2 regions of the Variovorax sp. PvP013 genome follow, and region 1 is predicted to be linked to the other one. Evidence: predicted binding sites of a transcription regulator. Region 1 holds the regulator's gene; the other holds the start of a gene.
What was found. The regulator FliA, encoded in region 1, starts transcription of late flagellar genes. The targets are predictions, from matches to a motif close to CTAAAGTTTNNNNNNNNNNNGCCGNTA.
Positions count from the first base shown of each region.

Region 1 (7,635 bases):
GAGAACGAACTGATGAAGAAGCTCGTGGGCACCTACGGCAAGACCTGGCACACCTGGCACACGGACCGGCAGAAGACGCTGCCGCTGGGCGTGCCGCAGCTCATGATGGGATTCACCGCCGACGGCCAGGTCCGCCCGGCGCTGGTGGAGGACCGCGACCGGCGCTTCGGCATCCGCAGCGCCGACAAGAAGAAGGAGCGCGAGCCGATCGTCGCGCCGGCGGTCGCGCCGGGCGCGGATGCCTGGCAGGCCGGCCACGCGCCGCAGCTCGCCGATCCGACGGGACAGGAGCACGGCCACGGCCAGGGCGGGGCCGCGCCGAAGCGCTGATCCGCCGGTCGCGCGGGCGACGTGCTGCGTCCGGCGCGTCAGCCGCCGGCATCCGGCGGTCTCGGGCCGAAGCGCGCGCGCGTGTGCTCGCGCGCGGCGTCGCCCATGCGGCGCCTCAGACCGGAGTCGTCGAGCAGCATGGCGATGGCCCGGACCATCTCGTCGCCCGAGGCGCAGACGAAGCCGGTCGTCCCGTGCTCGACCACCTGCCGGTGCCGCGGGCAGTCCATCACGACGCCGGGCAGGCCCGCCGCCATGGCCTGGACCAGGAAGAGCGGATGGCCCCGGGTCCCCCCGGGCGCGACGCAGAGCCAGCCGCGCGCGAGTTCCGCGGCCCGGGCCGCCTCGTCGTCGTCGACGTCGACGCTCCGGATGCCGGCGGCGCGGAAGCGGCTCGCCGTGGCCTCGTCCATGGAGCCCAGCCACCCGAATTCGATGGCGAGCGCCTCGGCGCTCAGGAGCACCGCGATCTGGGACAGGATGTCGATGGAGCGCGTGCCGGCGTGGGTGCCGCCGCTCAGGACCCGCGGCGCCGGGGCCTCGTCGCGCGGCGCCGCCAGGAAGGCCGCGTGGACCGGATGCTCCACGAGATGGCGCAGGTCGCAGGACCCGGGCGCGCGGACCTCGAGCGGGAAGATCGCGACGGCCGCGCGCCGCGACGGCCGCAGCGAGCGCCGCGCCAGCATCCCGATGAGCCAGCCGGCCGCGCGCAGCGCGACGCGGGAGCGGCGCCCCCGGAGCGAATAGAGGACCTGGCCCGTCGCGCCGGACCGGCGCAGGGCCAGCGCGCCGACGACGCAGGCGGCGAGGCCGTGGAAGTGGAGCGTGGCCGGCCGGTCGCGGGCGATCTCCCGGCAGCAGGCCTCGTAGAGCGCCCGGTAGCGGGCACGGCCGCCGCCGTCGGCGACGTCGACGCCGACGAGTTCGGCGTGGCGGCGCAGCCGCTCGGCGTCGGCGCGGGTGCGCACCTCGTCGAAAAGGACGATCGACTGCGGCCGACCCATCCGGGAGAGTTCGCGCGTCGCGGGACCGAGGAAGCCGACGACCTCGTCGGTGACGGTGGACGTCAGGTGCAGGATCCTGGACAAGCCGATCGGACCTTCGGTGATTTCCATGGACGGGGGGCGCTAGCGCGCGCCTTCCCGCCGCAGGACGACCTTGACGGTGCGCAGCAGGATCGCGACGTCCGCGACCAGCGACCGGCTCTCGACATAGCGCCGGTCCAGCGCGACGCGCTCCTCGTAGGTGGTGTCGTTGCGCCCGCTGACCTGCCACAGGCCGGTCATGCCGGGCTTGACGCTGACGTAGTGCCACCGGCTGTCGCCGTACTTCGACAGCTCGGCGACGGTCACGGGGCGCGGGCCCACGAGGTGCATGTCGCCCCGGACGACGTTGAGCAGCTGGGGCAGTTCGTCCAGGCTGGTCCGGCGCAGGAAGGCGCCGACGGCCGTGATCCTCGGATCGTGGGTCAGCTTGCGGTCGCGCTGCCATTCGAGCGCGGCGGCCGGGTCTTCCGCCAGGAGCCGCGCCAGGAGCCGGTCGGCGTCGCGGCGCATCGAGCGGAACTTCAGGCATCGGAAGAGCCTGCCGTCCTGGCCGACGCGGTCGTGGGCGAAGAAGACCGGCAGTCCGTCGGCGCGCCACAGCAACGCCATGACGGCGAGCAGCGTGGGCGACAGCACGACCAGCAGCACGACCGCCAGGCACTGGTGGACCAGGAGCACGAGCCGCTCCCGGACGGCGCCCGAGCGCTCGGCGCGGCTGCCGTGGTACCGCATCCGCGCGGCGATGAATGTCCTGACCTGCGCCATCCGTCCTCCTCGCCGATGAATGAACGGGGCCATCGGCATGGCGGCAGTGTGGGCCGGCGACGGCTCGGACCGGGCACGCTCCGGTCCGAAAACGGCCCGGCGTCTTCGGAGCCGGCGCGACGCCGCCGCAGCGTCCAGACTTACAAGGACTGCATAGGGCGGCGCACGCGGGTGCCGCCCCGGAAGGCCTTGACTGGCAATCTCGATCCATCCGTCACGAGGTCCGCCACCCATGCTCGCCCTGAACTACCGAGGACCGTACCGCGTGCGGGTCTCCGAGAAACCCGATCCCGTCATAGAGCATCCGAACGACGCCATCGTGCAGGTGCTGCGCGCCTGCATCTGCGGCTCCGACCTGCACCTCTACCACGGGCTGGTGCCCGACACCCGCGTGGGCACGACCTTCGGCCACGAGTTCGTGGGTACGGTGGTGGACGTCGGCAACTCGGTGCGCAACCTCAAGCGAGGCGACCGCGTGATCGTGCCCTTCAACGTCTTCTGCGGCAGCTGCTACTTCTGCCAGCGCGAGCTCTACGGCAACTGCCAGAACACCAATCCGCAGGCCAGCGCCGTAGGAGGCATCTACGGCTACTCCCACACCGCCGGCGGTTTCGACGGCGGACAGGCGCAGTTCGTGCGCGTGCCCTTCGCCGACGTCGGCCCGACCAAGATCCCCGACGAGCTGCTGCTGGAGGACGCGGTGATGCTCACCGACGCCTTCCCCACCGGCTACCAGGCCGCCGAGATGGGCGGCATCCGCCAGGGCGACACGGTGGTGGTGTTCGGCGCTGGCCCGGTGGGCATCTTCGCGGCCAAGTCGGCCTGGCTGCTGGGCGCCGGGCGCGTGATCGTGGTCGACCACCTGGAGTACCGGCTGGCCTTCGTGCGCGACTTCGCGCAGTGCGAGACCGTCGACTTCAAGTCGGTCGACGACATGGCCATGCACATCAAGAAGATGACCGACGGACTGGGCGCCGACGTCTGCATCGACTGCGTCGGCTGCGAGGCCGCCGGCAGCGCGGTCCAGTACCTGACGGGCGTGAAGCTCAAGCTCCAGGGCGGCGCCGCCACGGTGCTGCACTGGGCGATCAATTCGGTGCGCAAGGGCGGCACGGTGTCGATCGTCGGCGTCTACGGACCGACCTTCAACGCGGTGCCGATCGGCACCGCGGTCAACAAGGGCCTGACGCTGCGCATGAACCAGGCCAGCGTGAAGCGCCACCTGCCGCGCCTGATCGAGCACGTCCGGGCCGGTCGCGTCGAGCCGCACCGGCTCATCACGCACCGCTTCCCGCTGGAGGACGCGGCCGACGCCTACCACCTGTTCTCGAGCAAGCTCGACGGCTGCATCAAGCCCGTCCTGATCCCCCCGGGCGTCACCGTCTGATCCCCGAGGCCTCCAAGGAGCACCACCGCATGGACACACCACCCGAGTTCGCCCACATCAAGGGCTGGGGCGCCGATCTGGATCACGCCAATCGCCCGGCCTATCCCAAGGAACGCACCCCGCCCCGGCTCGACCCGCCGGTGCGCTGGCAGGAGCCGGAGATGCAGCGCCGCCACGTCGAGGTGCTGGTGTCGAAGGAACGGACGGCGATCACGCCCGTCTTCGGCAGCCCGCAGCCGCCGCGCGGCGTGAGCGGCGGCGTGCGCCGCTTCGCCTTCGGCTACAGCGAGAACGACCTGCGCCACTGGCTCCTGCTGCTGCTGGCCGACCGCATCGACGTCGGCGAGGGGCTGGTCGAGGACCTGGCCCGGGGCCACGTGCCGCGCATCTATTCCGAGATGGGCGGCCGCGCCGAACTCGCGCACAACCCGATGGGCGCGGCCAAGAAGGCCCTGACCGTGGCCGCGGTGCTGGGCGCCGTCTACCTGGTGGCGCGACGCCGGTCGGTCCGGCGCTGACCCCTCCCCTTCCTTCCGAACGTTCAACACAAGGAGATGACGACCATGACGAACCTCGGCGAAAAAACCGGCGCCGGCACCCCGGCCTTCCCGTTCCCGACCGCCGACAACCACGACGCCCATGCGACCCCCGCATCGGCGCCCAAGGTGGAGCACCCCACCGAGGAGGCGCTCGATCACGGCATCGAGGAATCGTTTCCCGCCAGCGACCCGGTGTCGGTCAGCGTGACGAGCAAGCTGCCGCCGGCGGCGGCATCGGCGGCGCAGGTGCCGGGCACGGTGGCCGAGGCGGCCGGCGGCAGCGGCGGCGGACCCGGCCTGTCGAGCGCCGTCGAACCGACCGCGCCGGGCGACGACGCGCCGGCCGGCACGCCGGGCACGGGCGAGAGCCTCTGCAGGGACTGCGGCGGCACGGGCCGCGCCGAGGGGGGCGGGGTCTGCCCGACCTGCGAGGGACTGGGCAAGGTGAACGTCGGGGTCGGCGGGGGCTGAATCCCGCAACCCGTCCGGCGGCGCGGGCCGGTGCTCAGTGCCCGCGCATCTTCGAGCGCAGCCGCGCGATCGACTGGCTGTGCAGCTGGCAGACGCGCGATTCGGTCACGCCCAGCACGGCGGCGATCTCCTTCAGGTTCATGTCCTGCTCGTAGTACATGCCCATGATGAAGCGCTCGCGCTCGGGCAGCGTGTCGATGGCCGCGACCAGCGCGGTGCGCAGGCGCTGGTCCTTCAGCAGGCTCATGGGGTCGGCCTCCGTGTCGGCGACGGCGGCGTGGCGGTCGAGGAAACCGTCGTCGTCCTCGCCCTGGCCGTTGCCGCCCATGTCCTCCAGGTACACCAGCTGCGCGCCGCGCACCCGGCCGAGCAGACCCTGGTAGTCGGCCAGCGGCAGGCCGAGTTCGGCGGCGATCTCGGACTCGACCGGCGCGCGGCCCAGGCGGTGTTCCAGCCGGGAGACGGCCTTCTCGATGTCCTTCTGGCTCTTGCGCGAACCGCGCGAGAGCCAGTCGCCCTCGCGCAGCTCGTCGAGCATGGCGCCGCGGATGCGCTGGGTGGCGAAGGTCTCGAACTGCACGCCCTGGCTGGGCTCGTAGCGCGACAGCGCCTCGGCCAGGCCGATCATGCCGACCTGGATCAGGTCGTCGACCTCCACGTTGGGCGGCAGCTTGGCGATCATGTGGTGCGCGAGCCGCTGGACCAGCGGCACGTACTGCTTGATCAGGGCGTCGCGGCCGAGCTGGCCGCGGGCCGTGTACGTCGGGGCGGAGAAGGTGCCTGCGTGCATGGGTCGGGGGTTCCGGGTGCGGTCGGGTCCGTGCCTCAGAGGGCGCAGGCCGCGGGCGAGAAATAGAAGTCCAGGTCGGCGGCGACCGGGTCGAGGGCGGTGGTGCGCTGGCCGGCGTCCATCGACAGCGCGACCAGTTCGCGCGCGTCGGCCGCGCGCCAGTCCTGCGGCACGCGCTGGCCGTCGGTCACGCCGCGCAGCGTCATGCGGTGGCGCATCAGCGCGTCGAGCGCCGGGCCGATCTTGGCCGCTTCGTCGATCTTGGTCAGCACCGCCTGGTGGGTGCCGTCGGCCGTGAAGGCGGTGGCGATCTCGTCGAGCGTGTCGCCGTGCGCGCCGGCGTTGAGCACCACCACGCGCTTGACGCCGGGGACGTCGATCAGGTCGAGCAGTTCCTGGCGCTGCGGGTCGCGCGGCGCGATGCCGGCGGTGTCGATCAGCACCAGGCGCTTGAGCGACAGCAGGCTGAGCATCTCCTGGAGTTCGGCGCGGTCGTGCGCCTGGTGGGCGACGATGCCCAGCTCGCGGCCGAAGGCGCGCAGCTGCTCGTGCGCGCCGGCGCGCTGGACGTCGAGCGTGACCAGGCCGACGCTGGCGGCGCCCCAGCGGGCCGCGCACTGCGAGGCCAGCTTGGCGATGGTGGTGGTCTTGCCCACGCCGGTGGCGCCGATGAGGGCGAAGATCCCGCCCTCCTCCACGATCGACGGCGCGAAGGCGTCGATGCCCAGGCGCCGCTCGAGCGTGCCCAGCATGGCCTCGACCGCGTCGTCGGCGTCGTCCACCGGATCGACGGTGTCCAGCGGCTCGAGCACCTCGCGCGCCAGGGCGGGCGAGTAGCCCGCGCGCATGAGCTTGAGCATCAGGTTCGAATGCACCGGATCGCGCCGGGCGTGGCCGAGCCAGGACAGCGTGTTGAAGCGCTCCTCCATCAGTCGCTTCATGGCGTCGAGTTCGGCCATCAGGACGCGCGTCGCGTCCAGGCTGGCGGCGGCGACGGCCTTGGCGGCGTCCGGCTCGGCGGGGCGCACGGCGATCGGCGCGATCTCGGGCGACGGCGTCGGTGCCGGCTGGGCGACGACGGGCGCCGGGGCCGGCTCCTGCGCGACGACCGGCGGCTCGGCCGCCATCGGCGGCGGTTCGACGAAGGCGGCGGGCGCCGGGGCGGCGTCGGTCGTCGGCTCGGGCTGGAACCAGGAGACCGGCTGCGCCGGCGCCGCGACGGCGGATGCGGCGAAGAACGACGGATCGTTGAAACGCGGCGACGGCGGCTGCGACTGCGTCTGCTGGGGTTCGGTCAGGCGGTACTGCGGCGGCTGGGGCTGCGGCTGGGGCGCGGGTTGCGGCACGGTGCCGCGCGCCTGGGCCGGCGCCGGGGCCGGCGCCGGGGCCGGGGCGGCGCCGGTCGACTCGGTCTGACGGCGCAGCATGCGTTCGCGCACGTAGTCCTGGAACGACAGCGTGCTCATGGCCAGCTGCTCGACGTCGGCCTGCACCACCTCCTCGGTCGTGGCGCCGCCGGCGGAGACCAGTGCGTAGGGCGTCGGCGCGGCGTTGGCCAGGCGGCGCTCGGTCTGGATCGACGAGGTCGACGACGCGGCCGGCCGCGACGGCGCCAGCGGCTTCGGTGCCGGTGCCTGCGGCTGCGCGGCCGGCTGGGCCTGCGACTGCAGCGCGCCCAGCGGCGACAGCGCCTCCTCGGTCGATGCCATCACCTCGACGCCGGTGCTGGTCTGCCGGTTCGACAGGATCAGCGTCGCATCGCCGAAGGCGGCGCGGGCCAGGGCCAGCGCTTCGCGGGCGGTGGGGGCGTGAAAGCGTTGGATGTTCATGCGTTGGCTCCTCGCAGGATCGGACCGATGCGGATCGTGTGGGTTTCGGGAATTTCACTGTGCGCGAGCACCTGCAGGCGCGGCGCGGAACGTTTGACCAGGCGGGCGATGGCGCCGCGGATGCCGTCGGGCACCAGCAGGCAGGCGGGCACGCCGCGCTCTTCCTGCTTGAGCGCCACCTCGGCGGCGGTGCGCGTGAAGACCTCGGCCACGCCGGGGTCCAGCGCCGGCGAGTGGGGGTTGCCCAGGGCCTGCATCAGCAGCCGCTCGAAGCCGGGCTCGATGGCGATGACGTCGAGCTCCTTCACCGGGCCATAGATCTGCTGCACGATGGCCGGGGCCAGCGCGGTGCGCACGCGGCGCACCAGCTCGACCGGGTCGGTGGTGGCGCCGGCGTTCTCTGCCAGCGTCTCGACGATGGTGCGGATGTCGCGGATGTTCACGGATTCTTCCAGCAGCAGCTGCAGCACCCGCTGGA
Region 1 is NZ_JBNDLF010000001.1:195,702-203,336, reverse strand. It holds gene ABID77_RS01020 (OBAP family protein) at 1-330, shown strand, start outside; gene ABID77_RS01015 (glycosyltransferase) at 369-1,445, opposite strand; gene ABID77_RS01010 (sugar transferase) at 1,458-2,141, opposite strand; gene ABID77_RS01005 (zinc-dependent alcohol dehydrogenase) at 2,374-3,528, shown strand; gene ABID77_RS01000 (hypothetical protein) at 3,558-4,046, shown strand; gene ABID77_RS00995 (hypothetical protein) at 4,092-4,538, shown strand; gene ABID77_RS00990 (RNA polymerase sigma factor FliA) at 4,573-5,328, opposite strand; gene flhF (flagellar biosynthesis protein FlhF) at 5,364-7,157, opposite strand; gene flhA (flagellar biosynthesis protein FlhA) at 7,154-7,635, opposite strand, start outside.

Region 2 (7,635 bases), 240 kb from region 1:
GCCTCCAGAATGCAGGCTCGCTTCTTGCCTCCAACATCCTCGATCATTCCAGGAGATTCCTTCCCATGCGCATCGCGCCGCTCGCCCGTCCCGTCCTCGTCCTCACGACCCTCGCCGTGCTCGCCGGCTGCGCCATGCCGCCGCCATCGCCCGGCACGCCGCCGGCCCCGGCGCCCGCACCCGTCGCCAAGCCCGCGACCTCGCACCTCGACACCGTCCAGTCCGCCGCCACGCTGCGCATCTGCACCCCGGGCGACTACCGCCCCTTCAGCTTCCAGCTCGCCGACGGCAACTACGAAGGCATCGACGTCGACCTGATGGCGCCGTTCGCCGCCAGCCTGGGCGCCAAGCCGCAGTGGATCAAGACCACCTGGGCCAACCTGCTGCCCGACCTGGCGGCCGGCAAGTGCGACATCGCCGTGGGCGGCGTGTCGGTGACCACCGAGCGGCAGAAGCGCGCCTTCTTCAGCGCGCCCTACATGGTCAACGGCAAGACGCCGATCGCGCGCTGCGCCGACGTCGGCAAGTACCAGAGCGTCGCGGCCATCGACCAGCCGTCGACGCGCGTGATCTTCAACCCGGGCGGCAGCAACGAGCGCTTCGCGCGCGCCAACTTCAAGCGCGCGAGGATGACGCTGCACGGCGAGAACGTGACCATCTTCGACGAGATCCTGGCCAACCGCGCCGACGTCTTCGTCACCGAATCGGCCGAGGCCATCACCCAGCAGAAGCTCAAGCCCGGCCTGTGCGCCGTCAACCCCGACAAGCCGCTGCAGTACGGCGAGATGGCCTGGATGCTCCCGCGCGACGACGTCGCCTTCAAGGCCTACGTCGACCAGTGGCTGCACCTGTCGCGGGCGGGCGGGGAGTTCCAGCGGGTGATGGACCGCTGGCTGAAGTAGGGCGCGGCACGCGCGCAACGGCGGCGCCGCATCCACCGATCGGCATCGGACACCGGAGGAGTCCCCCCATGTTTTCCCACGTCTTCACCAGCGTCGGCGACTTCGACCGCGCCCTCGGCTTCTACGGGCCGTTGATGGACGGCCTCGGGCTCGAACTGCGCTTCTGCGAGCGCGACAGGCCCTGGGCCGGCTGGCACGCGGCCGGTGGCGCCCGCCCGCTGTTCGTCATCTGCCGGCCCCACGACGGGCGGCCCCACGATCCGGGCAACGGGCAGATGGTGGCCTTCGCGGCGGCCTCCCGGGCCGTCGTGCGGGAGGCCCACCGCATCGCCCTGGCGCACGGTGGCACCTGCGAAGGCCCGCCCGGACCGCGACCGCAGTACCACGCCGACTACTACGGCGCGTACTTCCGCGATCCGGATGGCAACAAGCTGTGCGTCGCCTGCCACGACGCCGTGCATGGGGATGCGGACCGCTGATCGGCGTCGGCATCGGTATCGGCGGCGTGGCGCGGGGAGGCGCGAGCCGCTGCCGACCGGACTCCCGGCCCGCCGTTCAAGACTCGCCGTGCGCCTCCGGGTTCTTTTGGTAGCGCAGCCAGCCCGCGACCAGTGACTTGCCGTCCGGCCGATCCTTGGGATGCGAACGCCCCTCCAGGACCGGCACCTCGGCGAAGTCGAACGGGCTCATGCCCTCGATGCAGGCCACGTTGACGCCGTACTGATGGGGCACGGAGCGACGCTGGTGGAACGTGTAGATGCCGCAACGTGCGCAGAAATAGTGCCTGGCCTCGCCGGTGTTGAATCGGTAGAGCGTCAGCGCCTCCCGGCCCTGCAGCACCTCGATGTCCGCCAGATTCGCCGATACCGCGACGGCGCCTCGCATGCGGCAGTAGGAGCAGTTGCAGCGTCGGACGCTGCGCAGGCCGTCGGCGAGCCTGAGGGTGAAGCGGACGGTTCCGCAGTGGCAGGCCGCGTGGCGGACGGCGCCGGGATCGGGTTCGGAGGGGTCCTGGGTCATGCGCGTCGCCTCCATGTCGGGGATGGGGATGGTCGAGCCATCGGTGGATGGCGAAAGTCTATGGCGCACCCGATCCGACCGCCATCCCCGACGGTGATCGACCATGCGTCCGGACCGTCCGGCTACGCGTACGTGTCGACCTGCGTGCCGAGCCTGCCGCTCACGTCCTTGGCGGCGGCCTTCCCGATCGCCTGCGTCGTCGCCTTTCGTTCCGTCTCGCGCGTTTTCTCGTCGGGCCGCGACGCCGCGGCCGCCGCCTTCGCCTGGACGCGCTGCGCCTCGGCCTGCTGCAGGGCGACGATCTGCTGCTGGATCGCGGCGATCTGGGCCTGCAGCAGCTTCTGCTTGACCTCGCGCGCCTTGGCGTCGAGCGAGCCGTCGGTGGTGACGGCCTGCAGGTCCTTGTAGGTTTCCTTCAACTGCTTCTGCAGTTTGGCGATCTGCGCGCCGCTGCCACCCGCACCGGACGTGGAGGTGGCGGAAGAGACGGAGGTGCTGGTGGAGACTTGCATGGTGGCTTTCACAGAGGGCTGTGACTGGATATCGGCACGCCGCCGCAGAACTTGAGACGACGCCGCGCTGGCACGCCGCTTGCATCTCGTCATGTACACAAGACAGGATGCTTGATGATGGTGCACGACGACACGACCCCGACCCCACCGACGCCTTCGCCTTCGCCGGCGACAGCGACGTCCTCGACATCGCCCGCGCCGGGCGCCGATCCCGCCGCCGCGTGGATCGCGCGGATCGAGCCCCCGCTCGCCGACCCGGCCGCCGCCGCGGCGGGCGACGGCCCGCTCGCCGGTCTGCGCTTCGCGGTCAAGGACAACATCGACGTCGCCGGCTGGCCGACCACCGCCGCCTGCCCGGACTTCGCCTACGACGCCGCGGCGCACGCGAGCGTGGTGGCGCGGCTGCTGGCCGCCGGTGCGGTGCTGGTGGGCAAGACCAACCTCGACCAGTTCGCCTGCGGCCTGAACGGCACGCGCTCGCCCTACGGCGCGGTGCCCAACGCCTTCGACCCGCGCTACGTGTCGGGCGGCTCCAGCGCCGGCTCGGCGCGGGTGGTGGCGACGGGGGAGGTCGACTTCGCGCTGGGCACCGACACGGCGGGTTCCGGCCGCGTGCCCGCCGGCCTCAACAACATCGTCGGCCTGAAGCCCAGCCGGGGCCTGATCAGCGCGCGCGGCGTGGTGCCGGCGGCGCAGAGCGTGGACTGCGTGTCGGTCTTCGCGCGCACCGTCGCGCTGGCCGCGCGCGTGCTCGCCGTGGCGATGGGCCACGACGCGCTCGACCCGTACTCGCGCGACCTGGCGCTGGCGACCGCGCCGCTGCCCGCCAGGCCGCGCCTGGGCGTGCCCGCGACGCTCGAGTTCTTCGGCGACGCCGACGCGGCCGCCGCCTTCGAGCGCTCGCTGGCGCAGCTCGAAGCGCTCGGCGGCGTGCGGGTGCCGGTCGACTACGCGCCGCTGGCCGAGATCGCCGCGCTGCTCTACGACAGCGCGCTGGTGGCCGAGCGCCATGCCGCCGTGCGCGGCTTCTTCGACGCCCACGAGGAGGCCGTGATCGAGCCGGTGCGCGGCATCCTGGCGCAGGGCCGGCGCTACAGCGCATCGGATCTCGTCGACGCCCAGACGCGGCTGCGCGCCCTGGCGCAGCGCGTCGCGCCGATGTGGAACGACATCGACGTGCTGGTGGTGCCGACCGCGCCGACGCACTGCACCATCGAGGCGATGCGCGCCGACCCGGTCGCGCTCAACCGCCGGCTCGGCGCCTACACCAACTTCGTCAACCTGCTCGACTACGCCGCGCTCGCGGTGCCGACCTGCCTGCGCGCGGACGGCCTGCCGTTCGGCGTCACGCTGATCGGCCCGTGCGGCAGCGACCTCCAGCTCGCGCGGCTGGGCCAGCGCCTGCACCACGCCAGCGGCCTGACGCTGGGCGCGACGGGCGAGGCGATGCCCGAGGCGCTCCCGCTGCCCGTGCCCGCCTTCGGCGCCGTGCCGACGGCGAAGGTGGCGGTGGTCGGCGCGCACCTCTCGGGCATGCCGCTCAACGGCCAGCTGACCGAGCGCGGCGCGGTGCGCCTGCGCGAGACGCGCAGCGCGCCGCACTACCGGCTCTACGCGCTGCCCGGGACGGTGCCACCCAAGCCCGGCATGGTGCGCGTGCCTGCGGGCGAGGGCGCGTCGATCGTCGTCGAGGTGTGGGAAATGCCGATGGCGGCCTACGGCTCCTTCGTCGCCCTGATCCCGGCGCCGCTGGGCATCGGCACGCTGACCCTGGAAGACGGCAGCGCCGTGCAGGGCTTCGTGTGCGAGTCGATCGCGCTCGACGGCGCCGAGGACATCACGCACCACGGCGGCTGGCGGCACTACGTCGCGTCGCGGCAGGCGCCGGAGGCGGGTCCGGGCTGAGGGCGGGCACGGCCCTTGCGCCGGGTCGCGCCGTCGATCGCCCGACGCCGCCACCACCGACCGCCCGACTCCGCCGCCCCATGACCTCGCCGCCGTCCGCCACGTCCTTCCGGATCTCCACTTTCGGTTCTTCATTCTTCTCGCAAGGAACTCCATCCATGGCCTCCCGCACTTCCTCCCTCGCCACGCCGGACACCACCGGCACCGCCGCGCCCACGCGCCGCCGCGTGCTGCGCACCGGCGCCGCCGCCGGTCTCGGCGCGCTGGCCGCGCTCGCGGCGCCGTCCCTGGTGCTGGCGCAGGCCGCGCCCAGGCTGCGCATCGGCTACTGGCCGGTGGCGGCGGGCCTGCCGTTCTTCGCCGCCGTCGAGAAGGGCTACTTCAAGGAGGCCGGCCTCGACGTCGAGCCCCTGAAGTTCGCCGGCGCGCAGCAGGTGATGGAGGCGATGCTCGCCGGCCGCTCCGACGGCAGCGCCAACGGCACCGGCTCGGCCAACCTGGCCATCGGCGAGATCGCGCAGCCGGGCCTGTTCAAGATCTTCTGCACCAACCCGAGCAACGCGAAGTTCGTGCTCGACGAATTCATCGCCGCCAAGGACAGCCCGTTCAAGACGGTGGCCGACCTCAAGGGCAAGCGCATCGCCTCCGGCCCCGGCATCCAGAACGTGACGCTGTGCAAGACCATGCTCGAGCGCGCCGGCGCCACCGGCGCGACGGTGAGCGAGCTGCCCATCGGCCAGCACGTGGCCGCACTGGTGGCGGGGCAGGTCGACGCCTGCTACACGCTGGAGCCCACCGGCACGGTCGGCCGCATGAACGGCACCACGCGGGTGATCGAGGCTGGCGTCGTCGCGAAGTACATCCTGGGCGACCCGATGGCGCCGTGGCACGGCGGCGCGGCCAGCCTGACGACCGAGTTCATCAAAAAGAGCCCCGACGCGGCGAGGAAGTACATCGCCGCCTACACGCGCGGCGTGGAACTGGTGCGCACCCAGCCGGCCGAGGCGCGGCAGTACATGAAGGGCTACACCGCCATCGAGGGCGCGCTCACGGCCGAGGTGCCACTGGCCTCGTACATGCTGCACAACGAGTTCACGCCGAGCGACGTCGCCTACTTCCAGAAGTTCTACGACCTGTTCACCCAGAAGGGCATCTTCGACAAGAAGGTGGTCGTGGACACCTTGCTCTACAGAGGTTGAGGCCATGGCCGACACCCTCGCCACCCCGCCGGCCGGCGCCGCCTGGACCCCGCCGGCCGACGGCGCCGCTCCCGCCGTCCCGCGCCGCCCCCTGGGCGATCGCCTGCTGCCCTTCATCGGCCCGGTCGTGCTGTTCATCGTCTGGGACCTGGTGGTGCGGCTGGGCTTCATCAAGCCGATCCTGCTGCCGACGCCGGCCGACACGCTCGCCGCGCTGGTCACCGGGCTGGCCGGCGGACCGCTGCTCACGGATTTCGCGGTCACGGTCTGGCGCACGCTGCAGGCCTTCCTGATCGCGGCGGTGCTCGGCGTGCCGCTGGGCGTGCTGCTGGGGAGCAACGAGCGCGTCTACCGCAGCGTCGAGTTCCTGATCGACTTCTTCCGCTCCACGCCCTCGTCGGCGCTGATCCCGCTGTTCCTGCTGATCTTCGGCGTCTCCGACGTCAACAAGGTCGCGATCGCGGCCTTCGGCGCCTTCCTGATCGTGATCTTCAACAGCGCCTACGGCGTCATCAACGCGCGCAAACAGCGCGTGATGGCGGCGCGGGTGATGGGCGCCTCGCGCTGGCGCGTCTTCAAGGACGTGCTGATTTGGGAGAGCCTGCAGCCGAGCTTCGTCGGACTGCGCTCGGCCGTGTCGATGGCGCTGGTGATCGTCATCGTGGCGGAGATGTTCATCGGCTCGGACGCCGGCCTGGGCAACCGCATCATCAACGCGCAGCAGGTGCTCAACGTCAAGAGCATGTACGCCGCCATCCTCGCGGCCGGGGCGCTGGGCTATGCGCTCAACGTGCTGTTCCTCGTCGCCGAGCGCCGCATCGTCCACTGGTCCGGAAGGTAGTCGCCATGTCCGTCGTACTCAACTCACCCGTGTTCGCCGACGTCCCCCGGCCGGCTTTCCAGCCCGGCCCGGCCGGCACGCACATCACCATCCGCGGGCTGACCAAGCACTTCGCGGGCTGGCCGCTGTACGAGAACTTCGACCTCGACATCCCCAAGCACAAGATCGTCTCGGTCTTCGGGCCCAACGGCTGCGGCAAGTCGACGCTGATCAACATGATCGCCGGGCTGATCCCGATCGATGCGGGCGAGATCCTGTTCGACGGCAAGAGCCTGAAGGACACCAAGATCGGCTACGTGTTCCAGAACTACCGCGAGGCCCTGTTCCCGTGGATGCGCACCATCGACAACATCGCCTACCCGCTGCTGCTCGAAGGGCGTGGCAAGGCCGAGGTCGACCGCCGCATGGCGGAGCTGGTGGCGTCCTTCGACGTCAAGTTCGACCTGCGGCGCTATCCCTACGAACTCTCCGGCGGCCAGCAGCAGACCGCCTCGATCATGCGGGCGCTGGCGCCGAACCCGGAGGTGCTGTTCCTCGACGAGCCGTTCTCCGCGCTCGACTTCGAGATGACGCTGTTCATCCGCGAGAAGCTGCAGGAGGTGTTCATGAAGACCGGCACCACCATGCTGCTGGTCTCGCACGACCTGGAGGAGGCCGTCTACCTGGCCGACCAGGTGCTGCTGCTGACCAAGCGGCCCACGCGCGTGGCCGAGATCCTCGACTACGGCGATACCCGACCGCGCACGCTGGAGACGCTGAGCGCCGACAGCTTCGTCGCCATGAAGAAACGCAGCCTGGAGATCTTCCAGCGGGAGGTGCGCCGATGACCCCCGCCCAGATCGAAACCTACGTCGACGCCGCCGCCGTGGCACTCGACTTGCCGCTCGACCCCGAACACCGCCCCGGCGTGCTGCGCTTCTTCGCGCTGGCGGCCGAGATGGCGGCGCTGGTCGAGGCGGTCCCGCTCGACGCGCACGCCGAATCGGCCGTGGTGTTCGCGCCGGTGGGGCCGCAGGAGAACGCCGCATGAACCACGGTCTGTTGTTGCTCCCTCTCCCTCCGGGAGAGGGCGGGGGTGAGGGCCGCGGCGGCCATCGAAGCGCGGCGCCCGTTCGACGGCCCGGAGCCCTCACCCCAACCCTCTCCCCAGGGGGAGAGGGAGCGATGAACCCCACCGAACTGCTTTCCCCCAGAGAGAGGGAGTCATGAACGCCGCCGAACTGCTGCTGCAGGACGCCACCGCCATGGCCGACGCC
Region 2 is NZ_JBNDLF010000001.1:439,405-447,039, forward strand. It holds gene ABID77_RS02140 (transporter substrate-binding domain-containing protein) at 66-902, shown strand; gene ABID77_RS02145 (VOC family protein) at 971-1,381, shown strand; gene ABID77_RS02150 (GFA family protein) at 1,458-1,922, opposite strand; gene ABID77_RS02155 (FlxA-like family protein) at 2,045-2,434, opposite strand; gene atzF (allophanate hydrolase) at 2,549-4,339, shown strand; gene ABID77_RS02165 (ABC transporter substrate-binding protein) at 4,498-5,538, shown strand; gene ABID77_RS02170 (ABC transporter permease) at 5,543-6,379, shown strand; gene ABID77_RS02175 (ABC transporter ATP-binding protein) at 6,385-7,206, shown strand; gene ABID77_RS02180 (DUF4089 domain-containing protein) at 7,203-7,409, shown strand; gene ABID77_RS02185 (AtzE family amidohydrolase) at 7,585-7,635, shown strand, end outside.
Region 2: the regulator FliA is predicted to act here: its motif matches at 2,464-2,490, upstream of ABID77_RS02155 (FlxA-like family protein).